DNA from 3 places in the Nitratireductor sp. OM-1 genome. Region 3 is predicted to be linked to each of the others. Evidence: predicted binding sites of a transcription regulator. Region 3 holds the regulator's gene; each other region holds the start of a gene.

Region 1 (5,261 bases), 740 kb from region 3:
TGCAAGGCCGGCGTGGTGGGCTCGTTTCCCGCGCTCAACGCCCGCCCCAAGGAGCAGCTCGACGAGTGGCTTTCGCAGATCACCGAAGAACTGGCTGCGCATGACGCACAGAACCCGGATCGTCCCTCCGCCCCCTTCGCGGTCAACCAGATCGTTCACCGGTCCAATGACCGGCTGGAGCATGACCTGAGGGTCTGCGTGGACCACAAGGTGCCAATCGTCATCACCTCGCTGGGCGCGGTCGAGGAAGTGAACCAGGCCGTCCACTCCTATGGCGGCATCGTGCTGCACGACATCATTCACGACCGCCATGCGCGCAAGGCCATCGAAAAGGGCGCTGACGGGCTGATCGCGGTTGCAACCGGGGCCGGCGGCCATGCAGGCACGCTCTCGCCCTTCGCGCTGGTGCAGGAAATCCGTCAGTGGTTTGACGGGCCGCTGCTTCTCTCGGGCGCCATCGCCAATGGCGGCGCGGTTCTGGGCGCTCAGGCCATGGGCGCGGACCTCGCCTATATCGGCTCGCCCTTCATCGCCACCCACGAGGCGCGCGCCAGCGACGACTACAAGGAGATGATCGTCTCTTCACGCGCAGCCGACATCGTTTATTCCAACCTGTTCACCGGCGTGCACGGCAACTATCTGAAGGGGTCCATCGTCAACGCCGGCATGGATCCCGACAACCTGCCGGAAGCCGACCCCTCGAAGATGAATTTCGCCAGCGCCGACGCAAAGGCCTGGCGCGACATCTGGGGCAGCGGACAGGGTGTCGGCGCGGTGAGCGAGATCACCGGCGCAGGCGCGCTGGTGGACCGGCTTGCGGCAGAATATGCCGCCGCAAAAGACCGGCTCTGCACGCCGCGCTGAGACCAGATCCTGATCCTGATCTTGGAGAGATCAGCCCTCGTCGCTCAGACTGTCCTGCAGCGCCGAGACGATCTTTTCGAGCAACGCCAGATAGTGTGCGCGCTCCGCATCGGTGAGGGTTTCGAGCGCGAGGCCGTTCACAGCACCAACCGCCTGCCTGACACGCACCGCCTTTTCCATTGCAGCCGGGGTCAACCCGATCAGCCGGCTGCGCCGGTCTTCCGGGTCGGCCCGTCTCTCAATCAGACCATCGCGCTCCATGCGCAACAGCGTTGCCGCCATGGTCGGCTGCTCGATGCCGGCGCTTTTCGTGAGCGCCTTCTGCGTTAGCCAGGCTCCCTCACCCAGCGCGAAGAACACCGGCAGCATGCCGCTGGTCACGCCGATGTCCCTCAAATTGCGGTCGATGGCGCGCGCGAAAAGCCGCGCCGCCCAGTTCGTCATATAGCCTGCAGATCGTTCACGCCTGAAAGTCATTTATATAGCTTGCTATCCATTTATATTGCATGCTATGTATATTGCATCGACGGTATCCCCGCAAGGAGAAGGACCATGCGCTGGAAAAGCACTGATGACCGCTATGGAGCGGTTGCGATTGCCATTCACTGGACGACGGCCGTGGCCATTGTCGGCATTCTGGCCTCCGGTTTTCAGGCGGCAGACGCGATGGAGGCGGCAGACAGGCTCGTGCTTCTGCGCATCCATGCCACGCTTGGCATCTCCGTGGTGCTTTTGACGCTGATGCGGATCGGCTGGTGGTGGCTGGGCGATGCCAAACCGGCCGATGCCGCCGGCACGCCGCGCTGGCAGGCGCGAGCCGCGCATATCGTGCACGGCCTGCTTTACGTGATCATTCTTGGCATGGGAGCCAGCGGCATCGGCATGCTGGCGCTCTCCGGCGCGGGCGCGACCCTTTTTGCAGGCGCCACGACCCCGCTGCCGGACTTCACCACCTATCTGCCGCGCACGCCGCATGGTCTGGGAAGCCGGCTTCTGATCGCGCTTCTGGCATTCCACACCGCCGCCGCGCTCTACCATCATTTCGTCATGCGCGACGGGCTTCTTGGGCGCATGGGGCTGGGGCGCTAACGCCCCGCTCACACGCCGCCGGCCAGAACGCACCGGCAATGGCAAAGGCGTTTAACCCGGCAGGCCCTCCAGCCGGGTTACCTCATCCAGACCGTCATCCCAGTTGGCGCGGCTGGAAAGACAGATATGCGCGTTCGGGCGAATGTCGACCGGTGTGTCGAGGCTGCCCGCAGGCACGACGAGAAGTGCGCCATCCATCTGGATGCCTGGAACTGCCGAGCCGCATTCGCTGCAGAAGCTTTTTTCATGCCGGCTTTCGGGCACCCGGTAAGTCTTGATCCGGTCTTCTCCTGACAGCCAGGTGATCTTCGCCACGGTGGAGAAAAGATTGGCCGCATGCGCCGACCCGGTATCCTTGCGGCAGCGGGAGCAGTGACAAAGAAAGAAGCTCTCGAACGGGCCGGAAATCTGAAATTTGACTGCCCCGCACTGGCAGGAACCCTCGTTCTTCTGGGCCATATTCTCCCTCATCTCTTTTTGAAGCGGCCGTGTCTCTATCACAAAGCGCCCGTGCGCGCATCCAGATGCACGCCGCCCGCATGAGCGGCCATCGCCCCCGGGCGGCTCCGGCGCTTCAATTGCCGCTGTGTGCTGTCAGAAAACCGTCATCTCATCGACATGCAGGTTTCATCCGCACCCGTTAGGCGAATGACCAACAAGGGCGACAAGCCCACGGAAGAGCCGCAACAAGGCGCTTAACGGGAAGAGCACATGCTTGAAATTCGTCAGGTCACCCGTCGTTTCGGGCCAAACACGGCCGTGCGCGACGTGGAACTGAAAATCGAACAGGGCCAGATGGTCGGTGTCATCGGTCGCTCAGGCGCCGGCAAATCGACGCTTCTGCGCATGATCAACCGCCTGATCGATCCGTCCGAAGGATCGATCTTCTTTCAGGGCAAGGAAGTCTCCGCGCTGAAAGGCGCGGAACTGCGTCGCTGGCAGCGCGACTGCGCGATGATCTTCCAGCAGTTCAACCTGGTGCCGCGCCTCGACGTGCTCACCAATGTTCTGCTTGGCAGGCTCAACCACCGCTCCACGGTGCTCAACCTGCTCAACATGTTTACGCGGGAAGAGCGCATCCAGGCGATTGCAGCGCTTGAGCGCCTCGACATCGCCCAGACGGCGCTGCAGCGCGCCGGCACACTTTCCGGCGGCCAGCAGCAGCGTGTGGCGATTGCCCGTGCGCTCATGCAGGAGCCGAAGGTGATCCTCGCCGACGAGCCGATCGCTTCGCTCGATCCGCTCAACGCCAAGGTGGTGATGGATTCGCTCGCCGACATCAACGCCCTCGAAGGCATCACCGTCATCACCAACCTGCACACGCTCGACACGGCGCGCGCCTATTGCAACCGCATCGTCGGCATGGCCAAGGGCGCGGTGGTTTTCGACGGCCCGCCCGAGGCGCTGACCAGCGAAGCGGTGCGCACCATTTATGGCGGCGAGGAAGGCGCGGAACTTTCCGAAGCCATCACCTCCACCAGCATCAATGTTCCGGCTCCGCAGCCGGCAAGGAAATCGACCGGTCAGGCTCAACCGGCGCTCGCCGCCGTCTGATCCACGGGATCGTCTCGCCCGCGTAACGGGCTCCACCTGCTTGAAACCCCGCCGGCAAGGCCGGCACCCAAATGGAGAGACATCATGTTCAAGAAAGCTCTTATGGGCGCCGTTGCGCTCACCGCGATCATGGTTGGCGGCGCACAGGCCGAAGATCTGAAAGAGTTCCGCATCGGCATTCTCGGCGGCGAAAACGAAGCCGACCGCCTGCGCAATTTCTCCTGCATCGTCGACAAGCTCCCCGAGGTTCTGGGCGTCGAGAAGGTCGCCCTGTTCCCGGCTGCCGACTATGACGGCGTGATCCAGGGCCTGCTCGGCGGCACGCTCGACTATGCCGAGCTCGGCGCTTCGGGCTATGCAAAGGTCTATCTGGAAGATCCGGAGGCCGTTGAGCCGATCCTCACCACGGTGCAGACCGACGGTTCGACCGGCTATCACTCGATCATGGTGGCCCGCAAGGATTCCGGCATCGCAACGCTGGAAGACATGAAGGGCAAGAAGCTCGGCTTCGCCGATCCGGACTCCACCTCCGGCTACCTCGTTCCCGCCGTCACGCTGCCCAAGGCAGTCAACGCTTCGGTTGAAGAGTTCTTTGGCGAGACCGGCTTCGGCGGCGGCCACGAGAACCTGGTTCTTGAAGTCGTGAAGGGCACGTTCGACGCCGGCACGACCTGGGCTTCGGGCGTTGGCGAGTTCTCCGACGGCTACACCTCCGGCAACCTGCACAAGATGGTCGAGAAGGGCATTCTCGACATGGACGATCTGGTTGAGCTCTGGAAGTCGCCACTGATCCCGAACGGCCCGATCGTGGTTCGCACCTCCATGGACGCCGACATGAAGAACACGTTCAAGACCTTCATGATGGAATTGCCGGAAGCCGATCCGGAGTGCTTCGCAGCCATCCAGGGCGGTGACTACAAGGGCTACACCGAAGTGACGCCGGCATTCTACGAGCCGATCATCGACGCCCGTCGCGCCAAGATCGGTTCCTGATCCCTTTCCCGCAATCTGACGCGCCGCCGGCCCGTGCCGGCGGCGTTGTCGCACAGGCGTGCCAAACATGACAGCAACGACCCATTCCCCGCTTCTTTCCGAAGCTGGCCAGGCCGTGGAGCGCCACTGGCGCGAACTGGCCGGACGCCGTCGTCTCTACACCATTGGCGGCATCGTGTTCATGGTTCTCGCCATGAGCGGTTCGCTCTGGTTTGCCAATGAATCGAACGCCGGCAAGTTCTTCGACCGACTGCCCTATCTGTTCGACTTCGTGGGACAGATGATGCCGCGCGATGGCTGGGAAGTCTGGCGCGCCCTGTTCGACCTGCCCTCGCCCTATGACGATGGCAGCCTGAAATACAATTATCCCGACGGGCGGATCTATCTCACCGAGACGCTCTATCTGCCCGAATATTTCTACAAGATGCTGGAGACCATCAACATTGCGCTGGTTTCCACGCTGATCGGCTTCGGCCTTGGCTTCGTTCTGTGCTTCCTGGCCGCATCGAACCTGACGACGCGGCGCTGGCTGCGCTTCTTCGTGCGCCGTTTCATGGAAGTGCTGCGCGCCTTCCCCGAGATCGTGATCGCCGGCTTCTTTCTGGCCGTGCTGACCATCGGGGCCGTGCCCGCCATCATCGCGGTGTCGATCCACACGGTCGGTGCGCTTGGCAAGATGTTCTTCGAAGTGGTCGAGAACGCCGACATGAAGGCCGAGGAAGGCCTGCGCGCCGCCGGTGCGAACTGGGTGGAGCGCGTCT
Region 2 (5,261 bases), 160 kb from region 3:
GCAAGGGGCTCTATCCCGCGCCGCCCGGCGCTTCCGATCTGCCGGGCCTCGAGGCCGCCGGTGAGGTTGTCGCGCTGGGCGAGGGGGTGAAACGCTGGCAGGTGGGCGACCGTGTCACGGCGCTGACACCCGGTGGCGGCTATGCCGAATACTGCCTGACGCATGAAACCAACGCGCTGCCGGTGCCCCATGGTTTCAGCTTCACCGAGGCTGCGGCCATCCCCGAAACCTTCTTCACTGTCTGGCACAATGTGTTCCAGCGCGGCGGCCTGAAAGAGGGCGAGACCCTGCTCGTGCATGGCGGCTCCTCCGGCATCGGCACCACCGCCATTCAGGTGGCGACAGCCCTTGGCTCGAAGGTCATCGCCACGGCGGGCTCGGCGGAAAAATGCGCCGCCTGCGCGTCGCTGGGCGCGGTGCGCACGGTCAATTACCGTGACGAGGACTTCGTCGAGGCCGTGAAGGAAGAGACAGGCGGTCATGGCGCGGATGTCATCCTCGACATGATCGGTGGTGACTATATCGAGCGCAATTACACCGCCGCGGCCATGGATGGACGCATCGTGCAGATCGCCTTCCTCAAGGGGGCGCGGGCAGAGGTCGATTTCTCGCAGATCATGCGCAAGCGCCTCAGCCACACCGGTTCCACGCTTCGGCCCCGTTCTGTCGCCTTCAAGGGCATCATCGCAACAGAGCTGGAAGCGCATGTCTGGCCGCTTCTGGCCGCTCGCCGCATCGCCCCGGTCATGGACATGACCTTCCCGCTGGCCGAGGCCTGGCGTGCGCATGAGCGCATGGAAGAGGGATCGCATATCGGCAAGATCGTGCTGGAAGTGTCCTGATCACCGGCGAAAACGCCTTTCCCAAAAACAGGAAGGCCCCGGCGATGATGCCGGGGCCTTCAGCCCTGGGAGGCTTTGTTTGCGAGAGCAATTCCGGGAAAAACTGAAGCCGGTTACCCGTCCGGAATTGCGCAACAACGATCCAGGTCAGTGGGTCGCGCTGAGCTTGCCCATATTGACGAAGATGGTCTCGCCGGACGAATCGTCCACCCCGTCATTGTCGGTCACGAAATAGGCGGTGCCGTCCGCGTCGATGGCGAAGCCCTCGATCTTGTCGACCACATAACCATTCGTCGCGGCTTTCATCTCCGGCAGCAGGTCACGCTCCAGCGTCTTTTCCACCAGCGGCAGGTCCGCATCCAGCGCAGCCGGTGCGAAACCGTCCAGCGACACGCTGTAGAGTTTCTTGATCTTCGCCGACGAGCCGATCTGGTTGTCGCGCTCCACGATGTAGAGCTTGCCGTCATGCGCGGTGATTTCGGAAAGGCCGACCCAGCCCTTTTCCGCCGCATCCAGCGGATAGCGAACGGCAGCCCATTCCTTGGAGGCAGGCTTGTAGCTCACCAGCTTCACCTGGCCCTTCGGGTCGTCTTTCCATTCGCGCTGGATCGCCATCACCAGCATCTGGTCGTCGCCTTCGCCGACCACGGTCACGCCTTCCATGCCGAAGCGCTGCTCCACGGCGAGCAGTTCGGCGGGAAGTGCGATCTCCTGCTTGATCTCGCCCTTTGCATCGACGCGGAACAGCGCGTGCGGCGTCAGGCGGTCGGTGCGGCCTTCCGAAGCGAGCCAGAAGCCACCCTTGCCATCATTGGCGATGCCTTCGAGGTCGAGCTTCTGGGCAGCCGCGCCATTGCGGGTCACGACCGTCTTTTTCGTGATCCGGGCCGGCGTCTGCGTCGCGTCGATGGTGAAGATCGCGGGCTGGTTGCCGTAGAACGAATCCGAAACGGCGTAGAGCGTGCCGGGCTTTTCCGGATCAGCCACGAGGCCCGAAAGAGCGCCCCAGCCAAACGGTGCGCCGTTCTCGTCCATGGCGGATTCGATGGTCGGGTAGGCGGCCTTGCCCTCGGAAAGTTCGTAGACCATCACATGCGAGCGTGCGCCGCCGTCTTCGATCAGGTCCGCCTCATTGGCCGTCACCAGGAGGTTGCGCTCGGGAATGGCGACCAGACCCTCCGGTCCGATGCCCGACGGCAGCACCTGCACGAATTCCGGTGCGCCGCCCGTGTCGCGGTAGACCGCGATGAGCGAAGCACGCTCCAGCGCAACGAAGATGTACCGCTGATCGCCGAAGGTCGCGACTTCGAGGCCCTCGGGCTCGGTGCCCTTGGCGTCGGAGCGCTTGTCCGGGTAGTGGCCGGCGGCTGCGGCGCGGAATTCCAGATCATTGCCGCTGTCGAACAGAACCTCGCCCGTCTTGTTGAAGATGGTGAAGCTGCGCGATCCGCCTTCATAATCGCCCTCATTGGCGGTCACGAAGCGGTCATTGTCGAGCCACTTCACGGCGTCCGGCTCGCGTTTCACATTGGCTGCCGCCTGATCGAAGTCGATTGCGCCATTGTCCAGCGTGTCGATCTGTTCGAGGTCGATACTGCCGGCGGCAAAATGGTTCACCACCGCGCCGCTTTCAGCCGAAACCACCGCGATGTGGTTGTTTTCCTGAAGCGTGACGACAATTTCGCCCGCGTCGTTGAAATCCACGAATTCCGGCTCCGGGTCGCTCGGCGCGATCTCGGCGAGACCGGCGAGCGAGACGGTTTTCATGCTGTCGCAGTCGGGCATGCTGTCGGTGAGCGTGAACACTTTGAGGTCGCCGGCAGGCATCTGCGGAATCACGCCGTCATTCAGGTCTTCATCGCGCTCATTCTCGATGGCGACGGCCAGAAAGCGTCCATCGGCGCTGATCGCGACCGAATCCGACTGCCCGCCCAGCGCGCAGGAGGCTTCGGCGGTTTTCGCCGCCATGTCGATCACCACCAGATTGCCGGAAGGCTCGGTAAAGCTCTTCGAGGTGTTCACTGCGGCAATCGCCTTCTGGCCGACCACGCCCACGGAGGTGGGTTCGCCGTCCAGCATCACAGCGCCGCCGGCTTTCGGCGCGGCTGCATCGCTGATGTCGACGAAGCCGACGCCGCCCAGCGGGCTGTCGGAATAGATCAGCGTCTTGCCGTCCGCGCTGCGGGCGATGATTTCGGAAGAGGTCTCCGTCGCCTTGTCGGTATCGGCCGGCAGGTTCTCGGCCACTGCAAAAGTGGCGATGCGGTTGAAATTCATCTCTGCCTGAGCCGGTAAGATGACAGCCGTGCTGGCCAGCAGAGCAAGAATGATCGCGTTGCGTTGCATGTTCAAAACTCCCTCAAGTCCCGTAGGAGCGGCACAATCGGAGGGCTTGGTTTCACGCCGATGACGGATCAATGACGGTTCGGTGACGCCCCCGTTCCGGGGTGCTGCGCAATTTGTTGCGTAAGGGGGGTGTTTCAGTTTATAAAGCGGACGAAATTTCCCAACATCGGTGGTTATAACCACCGCCCGCGGTAGGGACGCGGGCGAAGGAAGAGGATTCTTGAACTATGGCCAACACGCTTCTCATGCCCAAGGCCACCGCCGTGTGGCTGGTCGACAACACGGCGCTGACGTTCGATCAGATTGCAGAGTTCTGCAAGCTGCATCCGCTTGAGGTTGGTGCCATTGCCGATGGCGACGCCGCTCAGGGCATCAAGGGCATGGACCCGGTCATGACCGGCCAGCTCACCCGCGAAGAAATCGCCATGGGCGAGCGCAATTCGAACCACAGGCTGCGGCTTTCCGAGCCGAAGGTGCGGGTGCCGGAGACCAAGCGCAAGGGGCCGCGTTACACGCCGCTCTCCAAGCGTCAGGACCGGCCCAACGCCATTCTCTGGCTGGTGCGCAATCATCCGGAGCTCAAGGACGCGCAGATTTCGCGTCTCGTCGGCACCACCAAGTCGACCATTGAGGCCATTCGCGAGCGCACACACTGGAACTCGCCCAATCTCGTGCCGATGGACCCGGTGACGCTGGGCCTGTGCTCGCAGATCGATCTCGATCTGGAAGTGCAGCGCGCTGCCCGTTACCTGCCGCCGCAGGAGAGCACCGGCGAAACGCTTCTGCCGGCATCCGAGACCGAGCATCTGCCGCTCGGCGAGCAGGATTCGTCCTCCTCGGAAGAGAAGGAACTCGACGCAGAAGCCGTCTTCGCAAAGCTCTCGTCGATGCGTTCCACCGAAAACAATGACGATGATGAGGACGATCAGTCCTGATTCGCGATACCTGATAATCTCCCCCGGCAGTTCGGGGGGAGAAATTAGAGCAGCCTGATCTCGTATCAGGCTGTTTTCGTATTGGGTGATGGCGGCAGAAAGTCCTGTTGCAGGAGAGCTTCCGGTTCAGCAGGCCTGTGCCCTGCCGATCATGGCTTCATGAATTTCCATACGGCGGTAGAAGTCGGCAAGCTGCTTGCCGCGCTCTGGCCGGAACCCGCGCCCTGCCGGCTTGATCGCCGCAATGCGGTCGATGCGAAAGGTGCGGAAATCTCCGCGCAGCTCGCACCAGGCCACCAGCGTCCAGACCTTTCCCCAGAACCACAGGCCCAGAGGCCGCACATCGCGCTCCGATGTCCGGCCTGCCTCGTCGCGGTAGTCGAGGGCAAGCACGTCGCGCGTTTCCACCGCGCGCTCCAGCGCATCGATGGTCTGGCGGTCCATGTCGCTCACCACCCAGCGCGGGGTGTGAATTTCGGTTTTTGCAATCCGGTCGCGCTCCGGTTCCGGCAGCACGGTTCCGATCTTGATGAGCGCTTCTTCGGCGGCCCGCGCCATCGCTGCGCCGCCGAAGGCGCGCACCATGCGCGCCCCGGCCACCAGGGCCACGATCTCGTCGCGGGTGAACATGAGCGGGGGGAGCTCGAACCCCTCCCGCATCAGATAGCCCACGCCCGCCTCGCCATCGATGGGAACCCCGGTCGATTGCAGGTCGGCGATATCGCGATAGATCGTGCGTTCCGAGACTTCGAGACGCTCGCTCAACAAACGCGCCGTAACCAGGCGCCCGCCCCGCAAATGCTGGACGATCTGAAAAAGTCGGTCAGCACGGCGCATGCGTTGTTCTCCTCACGCAAAAATTCCGAAGCTGTTTCCGTCGGGATCGAGACAATACACGAAACGACCGGCAGGAATAGTGACGATGGGCGACACCACTTTGCCGCCATTGTCCGTCACGCGCTTCATGGCGTCTTCAAGCGGCGCTGCGACTGCGAGATGAATGGTCGGCCCGGTGCCTTCGGGAGCCGGCTTGCCGGGGTATATGTGCCCCGAGATGGATTCCTGCGGGTCTTTCGAGGCGAACACGGCAAACGGGTTCGGCCCGTCTTCCTGCAGCGCCAGTTCATTTTCAACGACA
Region 3 (5,261 bases):
GTCGAGCGCACCTCGGGCGCTATCATGGTGTTGTTGCTGTTCCTCGCCGTGATGAACATTACCGCCATTATTCTGCGGCGGCGCGTCGAGCGTCGCTGGTAACGGAGTGGAAGGACATGAACATGCTCACTGATGCTGCTGTTGAAGAAGCACTGGATGCGAGCCAGAACTCGGACACCCTCAAGATGCGCGGTGAAGACGTCTGCGTCTTCTACGGCGAGAAACAGGCGCTGTTCGGCGTCAATCTCGACGTGCGCGAAAACCAGGTGACCGCGCTGATCGGCCCCTCGGGCTGTGGCAAATCCACGTTCCTGCGCTGCCTGAACCGCATGAACGACACGATCGACATTGCCCGGATCACCGGCAAGATCACGCTCGATGGCGAGGATATCTACGATCCCCGCATCGATGTGGTGGAGCTGCGCGCCCGGGTCGGCATGGTCTTCCAGAAGCCCAATCCGTTCCCCAAGTCGATCTACGAGAACATCGCCTACGGTCCGCGCATTCACGGTCTGGCGACGAAGAAGTCGGAGTTCGACGAGGTCGTGGAAGCGAGTCTCCAGAAGGCTGGCCTCTTCAATGAGGTGAAGGACCGCCTGCATGAGCCCGGCACCGGTCTTTCCGGTGGTCAGCAGCAGCGCTTATGCATCGCGCGCGCCATTGCCGTGTCGCCGGAAGTGATCCTGATGGACGAGCCCTGCTCGGCGCTCGATCCCATCGCCACCGCCAAGGTGGAAGAGCTGATTGACGAGCTGCGCGAGAACTACACGATCGTGATCGTCACGCACTCCATGCAGCAGGCGGCCCGCGTCTCGCAGCGCACGGCCATGTTCCACCTCGGCAATCTGGTCGAGGAAGGCCCGACGGACAAGATGTTCACCAATCCGGATGACAAGCGCACCCAGGATTACATCACCGGACGCTTCGGCTGACGGCGCGGCAAACGCACAGATAAGGAACCAGACCATGGGCGAGCACACAGTCAGCTCCTTCGATGAGGAACTCGGTGAAATCGACCGCCTCATCCGCGACATGGGCGATCTCTCCGGCGAGATGACGCGCGCTTCCACCAGGGCGCTGCTGCACTCCGATACGGCGCTTGCACAGCGCATCATCTCCGATGACACGATCATGGATGCCAAGCAGCGCGACCTTGATGAGCGCGCCATCACGCTCATCGCAAAGCGCCAGCCGATGGCGCAGGATCTGCGCAGCGTCGTGGGCGCCATCCGCATGGCGGCTGATCTCGAGCGCATCGGCGATCTGGCCAAGAACATTGCCAAGCGCGTCGGCGCCGTGGGCGAAAGCGCCACGCCGCGCACGCTTGCGCATTCCATCGACGCGATGGCCGGCCTCGTGCTGAAACAGGTCAATTCGGTGGTCGAGCACTATGTGGCGCGCAATGCCGAGGCGTTAATCCGGCTGCGCGACGAGGATGAGGAAATCGACATTCAGTACACGTCGGTTTTCCGCGAACTCCTCACCTACATGATGGAAGACCCGCGCAACATCACGGCCTGCACGCACCTCCTGTTCTGTGCGAAAAATCTTGAGCGTATCGGCGACCATGTGACCAATATCGCCGAAAATGCCTATTATGTGGTGACGGGGTCCCAGCTTCCGGTCCAGCGGCCGAAGCTTGACGAAACACAGATGACGGTCGAATCCGATGTCTAATCGGTCGTAGACTGCCCGAGGAGAATGCCTGCCATGATTGCCCCCAAGGTCATGGTCGTTGAAGACGACGAACCGCTTTGCGTCTTGCTCAAGTACAATCTGGAAGCCGAAGGCTATCAGGTCGAGATGATCTCTCGCGGCGATGAAGCCGAAGTGCGCCTGCAGGAAAACGTACCCGATCTGCTCGTTCTGGACTGGATGGTTCCGGCCGTTTCCGGCATCGAGCTGTGCCGCCGGCTGCGCATGCGCCCCGAAACGGAGCGCCTGCCGATCATCATGCTCACCGCCCGTGGCGAGGAAAGCGACCGCGTGCGCGGCCTTTCAACCGGCGCGGACGACTATCTGGTGAAGCCTTTCTCGACGCCGGAATTCGTGGCGCGTGTTCGCGCGCTTCTGCGGCGCGCGAAGCCGGAAGTGCTCTCGACGGTTCTTTCGGTCGGGGACATCGTACTCGACCGTGAATCGCACCGTGTCTATCGCCGCAAGAACGAGATCCGTCTTGGACCGACAGAGTTCCGCCTCCTGGAATTCATGATGCAGCATCCCGGCCGCGTCTTCTCGCGCAGCCAGCTGCTCGACAATGTCTGGGGCGAGACGATCTATATCGACGAGCGCACCGTGGACGTGCATGTGGGCCGGCTGCGCAAGGCCGTGAACCACGGGCGTCTGCCCGATGTGATCCGCACCATTCGCGGCGCGGGCTATGCGATCCGCGAAGCCTGACAGACGCGATACAGTCATTAAAAAAGCCCCGGTTCGACCGGGGCTTTTTTGTTGAAGCTCTTCGCCCGTTATTTCGTGGCCCGTTATTTCGTGGCGGCGTGTCCGGGACGGGCATGCTCGTTCTGCGCCACGGCAAAGCTCGTCACCGGCTCGATGGAGGCGGTCAGCTCGCCATTGCTGGTGATGTCCCACTCCAGGATCGCATCGTCATAGACAAGTGCGGGATCCACATAGACACAGGTGGCGAGAACCTGCGGCGCTTCGGTTTCCAGCTCGCGCATTGCAACCGGCTTCTCCGCCTCGCACTCCTCAAACGTCTCGTAGACCGGGGTGGGGGCGGGCAGTTCCTGGCATTCGCGCGTGTCGCCGGCCCCCACATTGCCTGAGCAGCCGACAATCAAAAGAAGTGCAGCGATGTGTTCCATGGCTTTCTCCTTTCATTGTCTTCACGAAACGGAAGCCATGGATGGTCCGGTTCGCTTATGCCGCATTCGTTTATGTGTGCGTCGCCGTTTAGCGACCGCGTTTCAGAAGGCCCATGATCAGCGAGATCGCGAGCAGGGCGAGGAAGATGTAGAAGAGGATCTGCGCAATGCCTGCCGAAGCGCCGGCAATTCCGCCGAAACCGAGTGCGCCGGCGATGATCGCGACGACAAGGAATATCAGGGCCCAGTATAGCATTCTGTCTCTCCGTTTAGTTATGCCGGTTAAACGTCTGGCACTCGGATTTGGTTCCGCCGGAGAGATTTTGGGCAAAAGAAAAGCCGCCCGGAGGCGGCTTTTTTGAGAAACGCGTGAAGAAGCGGGGGCGTGTCAGGCCGCCGCGTGCGCCTGCTGATCGAAGAAGAGCGCCTGGCTGATGAGCGCCTTGACCATTTCCGGGCTGAACGGCTTGGTCACAAGGAAGGTCGGTTCCGGGCGCTCGCCCGTCAGAAGCCGCTCGGGGAAGGCGGTGATGAAGATGACCGGTACGGTGGCCGCGTCGAGGATCTCGTTCACCGCATCAAGGCCTGAACTGCCATCGGCAAGCTGAATGTCGGCCAGCACCATTTTCGGCTGCGTCTTGGCAAACATTTCGACCGCCTGCTTGTGGGTGCGGGCCGTGCCGACCACGCGATGCCCGAGGCTTTCGACCATTTCCTCGATGTCCATGGCGATCAGGGGCTCGTCCTCGATGATGAGGATGTCTGTCGCCACCTGACGGGAAATCTCCTCGCTGGCTTCGCGCAGCATCGTGTTGATGCCTTTCATATCCGTCTCGAGAATTTCCGCAGCCTCTTCCGGCCGGAAATTCTCGACGGCCACCAGCAGGAAGGCCTGACGCGGACGGGGCGCGAGCGAAGAAAGGTTGCTCATGGCCCGCTTTTCCCATGCCGAGCTCGGCATGCCTTCGGGGACCGGAACGTCCAGCGTTTCGAACAGCGATGTGAAGAGCCTGAAGAGGGCGATCTTGTCGGTCGATGCCTCGGGAAAGATGCTCGTATCGGCGATCAACGCTTCAAGCGTCGCAGCCACCAGTGCGTCACCGCTGGACTGGGAGCCGGAAACGGCCCGGGAAAAGCGCCGCAGGTAAGGAAGGTGCGGAGCGATACGCGCTGACAGGGTCATGGATTTCAAGTCTCCCTCAAGACATGGCAATGAGAATTAGTGCATTTGTGACGGGTGAAACGCCCCATATGCGAAAATGTTCCCGTCGGAGGGAACGAATTCCGCTCAATGGCGTTTGAAAGCAGACGAGACAGTTGTGGCCCGGGCGATGCGGACGGTTTCGGGTCATTGGGAGACCAGATTTGATGGAAAAAGACAGGGCATGAATTACGGCAAACCAAACACCCGAGGAAGCTTGACCCGGCGCGGCAAGGATGAAGACCCGCTCGGCGCAAACTCAGAGATCGGACGCAAGCTCAGGCAATATTACGACGACCTGGTAACGGAAGATATTCCGGATCGGTTCAGCGACCTTCTCAATCAGCTTGAGCAGAAAAGCGGCGCTGAAACGGCCGGAAACAAGGACTGATATATATGAGTGTTTATCCGGGCTTTCGTGACGATCTACTGGCCGCTGTGCCAAGCCTGCGCGCCTTCGCCGTTTCGCTTTCAAAAAGTGCGGACCGGGCGGACGATCTCGTGCAGGAATCGCTGGTCAAGGCGTGGGACAAACAGAACAGCTATCAGCCGGGCACCAATCTGAAAGCCTGGCTCTTCACCATCCTTCGCAACGAGTTCTACTCGCAGATGCGCAAGCGCAAGCGCGAGGTCGAAGACGCGGACGGTGCGATCACCGGACGTCTGTCGGTGCACCCGGCGCAGGAGGGTTCGGTCGATCTGAAGGACTTCCGGCGCGCTCTCGAGCAATTGCCCGAAGACCAGCGTGAAGCGATCATTCTGATCGGCGCGTCCGGCTTTTCCTATGAGGAAGCGGCGGAGATCTGCGATTGCGCGGTCGGCACGATCAAGAGCCGCGTGAGCCGCGCCAGAACGCGCCTGCAGGAAATCCTCGAGATTTCAGGTGAGGGCGATTTCGGGCCGGACGCCATCTCGACCCAGATCACCAATACGGCCTTCATCGCCTAGGTCCTGAGCCAGGATTGCCTAGGTCCTGAGCCAGGATTGCCGTGCGTCCCTTAGGGCGCACATAGGGCAATCGGGTCTGACCGCTCTCAGTCCTTCCCGGCGCTTGAGCCGACAATCGCCTGGGACAGCGCGTCGATAAGGTCGCTGTCCCTGTAAGGCTTTTCAACGATCCTGATACCACCGAACGCCTCGAACACCTGGTGGCTTGAGGCGTAGCCGGTGGCGAAGATGAAGGGGATGCGCCGCGCCTGAAGCAGGCGGGCGAACTCGTCTGTCCAGTTGTCGGA

What was found. Region 3 encodes PhoB, which activates phosphate uptake and scavenging genes when phosphate is short. Its sites were predicted from a motif close to TGTCATNNANCTGTCAT; they were not measured.
Region 1: a site for PhoB is predicted at 2,546-2,562, ahead of phnC (phosphonate ABC transporter ATP-binding protein). Genes of this name have one in related genera too.
Region 2: a site for PhoB is predicted at 3,260-3,276, ahead of DEJ54_RS04395 (esterase-like activity of phytase family protein). Genes of this name have one in related genera too.

What each region holds. Positions count from the first base shown of each region.
Region 1 covers NZ_CP029208.1:1,517,596-1,522,856, reverse strand. The annotation lists gene DEJ54_RS07250 (nitronate monooxygenase family protein) at 1-864, shown strand, start outside; gene DEJ54_RS07245 (MarR family winged helix-turn-helix transcriptional regulator) at 895-1,308, opposite strand; gene DEJ54_RS07240 (cytochrome b) at 1,417-1,953, shown strand; gene DEJ54_RS07235 (GFA family protein) at 2,005-2,412, opposite strand; gene phnC (phosphonate ABC transporter ATP-binding protein) at 2,665-3,507, shown strand; gene phnD (phosphonate ABC transporter substrate-binding protein) at 3,592-4,500, shown strand; gene phnE (phosphonate ABC transporter, permease protein PhnE) at 4,568-5,261, shown strand, end outside.
Region 2 covers NZ_CP029208.1:937,225-942,485, reverse strand. The annotation lists gene DEJ54_RS04400 (NAD(P)H-quinone oxidoreductase) at 1-842, shown strand, start outside; gene DEJ54_RS04395 (esterase-like activity of phytase family protein) at 990-3,188, opposite strand; gene DEJ54_RS04390 (DUF1013 domain-containing protein) at 3,416-4,123, shown strand; gene DEJ54_RS04385 (YafY family protein) at 4,250-4,960, opposite strand; gene DEJ54_RS04380 (VOC family protein) at 4,973-5,261, opposite strand, start outside.
Region 3 covers NZ_CP029208.1:780,337-785,597, reverse strand. The annotation lists gene pstA (phosphate ABC transporter permease PstA) at 1-102, shown strand, start outside; gene pstB (phosphate ABC transporter ATP-binding protein PstB) at 117-932, shown strand; gene phoU (phosphate signaling complex protein PhoU) at 967-1,677, shown strand; gene phoB (phosphate regulon transcriptional regulator PhoB) at 1,714-2,400, shown strand; gene DEJ54_RS03660 (hypothetical protein) at 2,484-2,825, opposite strand; gene DEJ54_RS03655 (DUF1328 domain-containing protein) at 2,914-3,081, opposite strand; gene DEJ54_RS03650 (response regulator) at 3,214-4,008, opposite strand; gene DEJ54_RS03645 (NepR family anti-sigma factor) at 4,211-4,417, shown strand; gene DEJ54_RS03640 (sigma-70 family RNA polymerase sigma factor) at 4,423-4,974, shown strand; gene DEJ54_RS03635 (response regulator) at 5,061-5,261, opposite strand, start outside.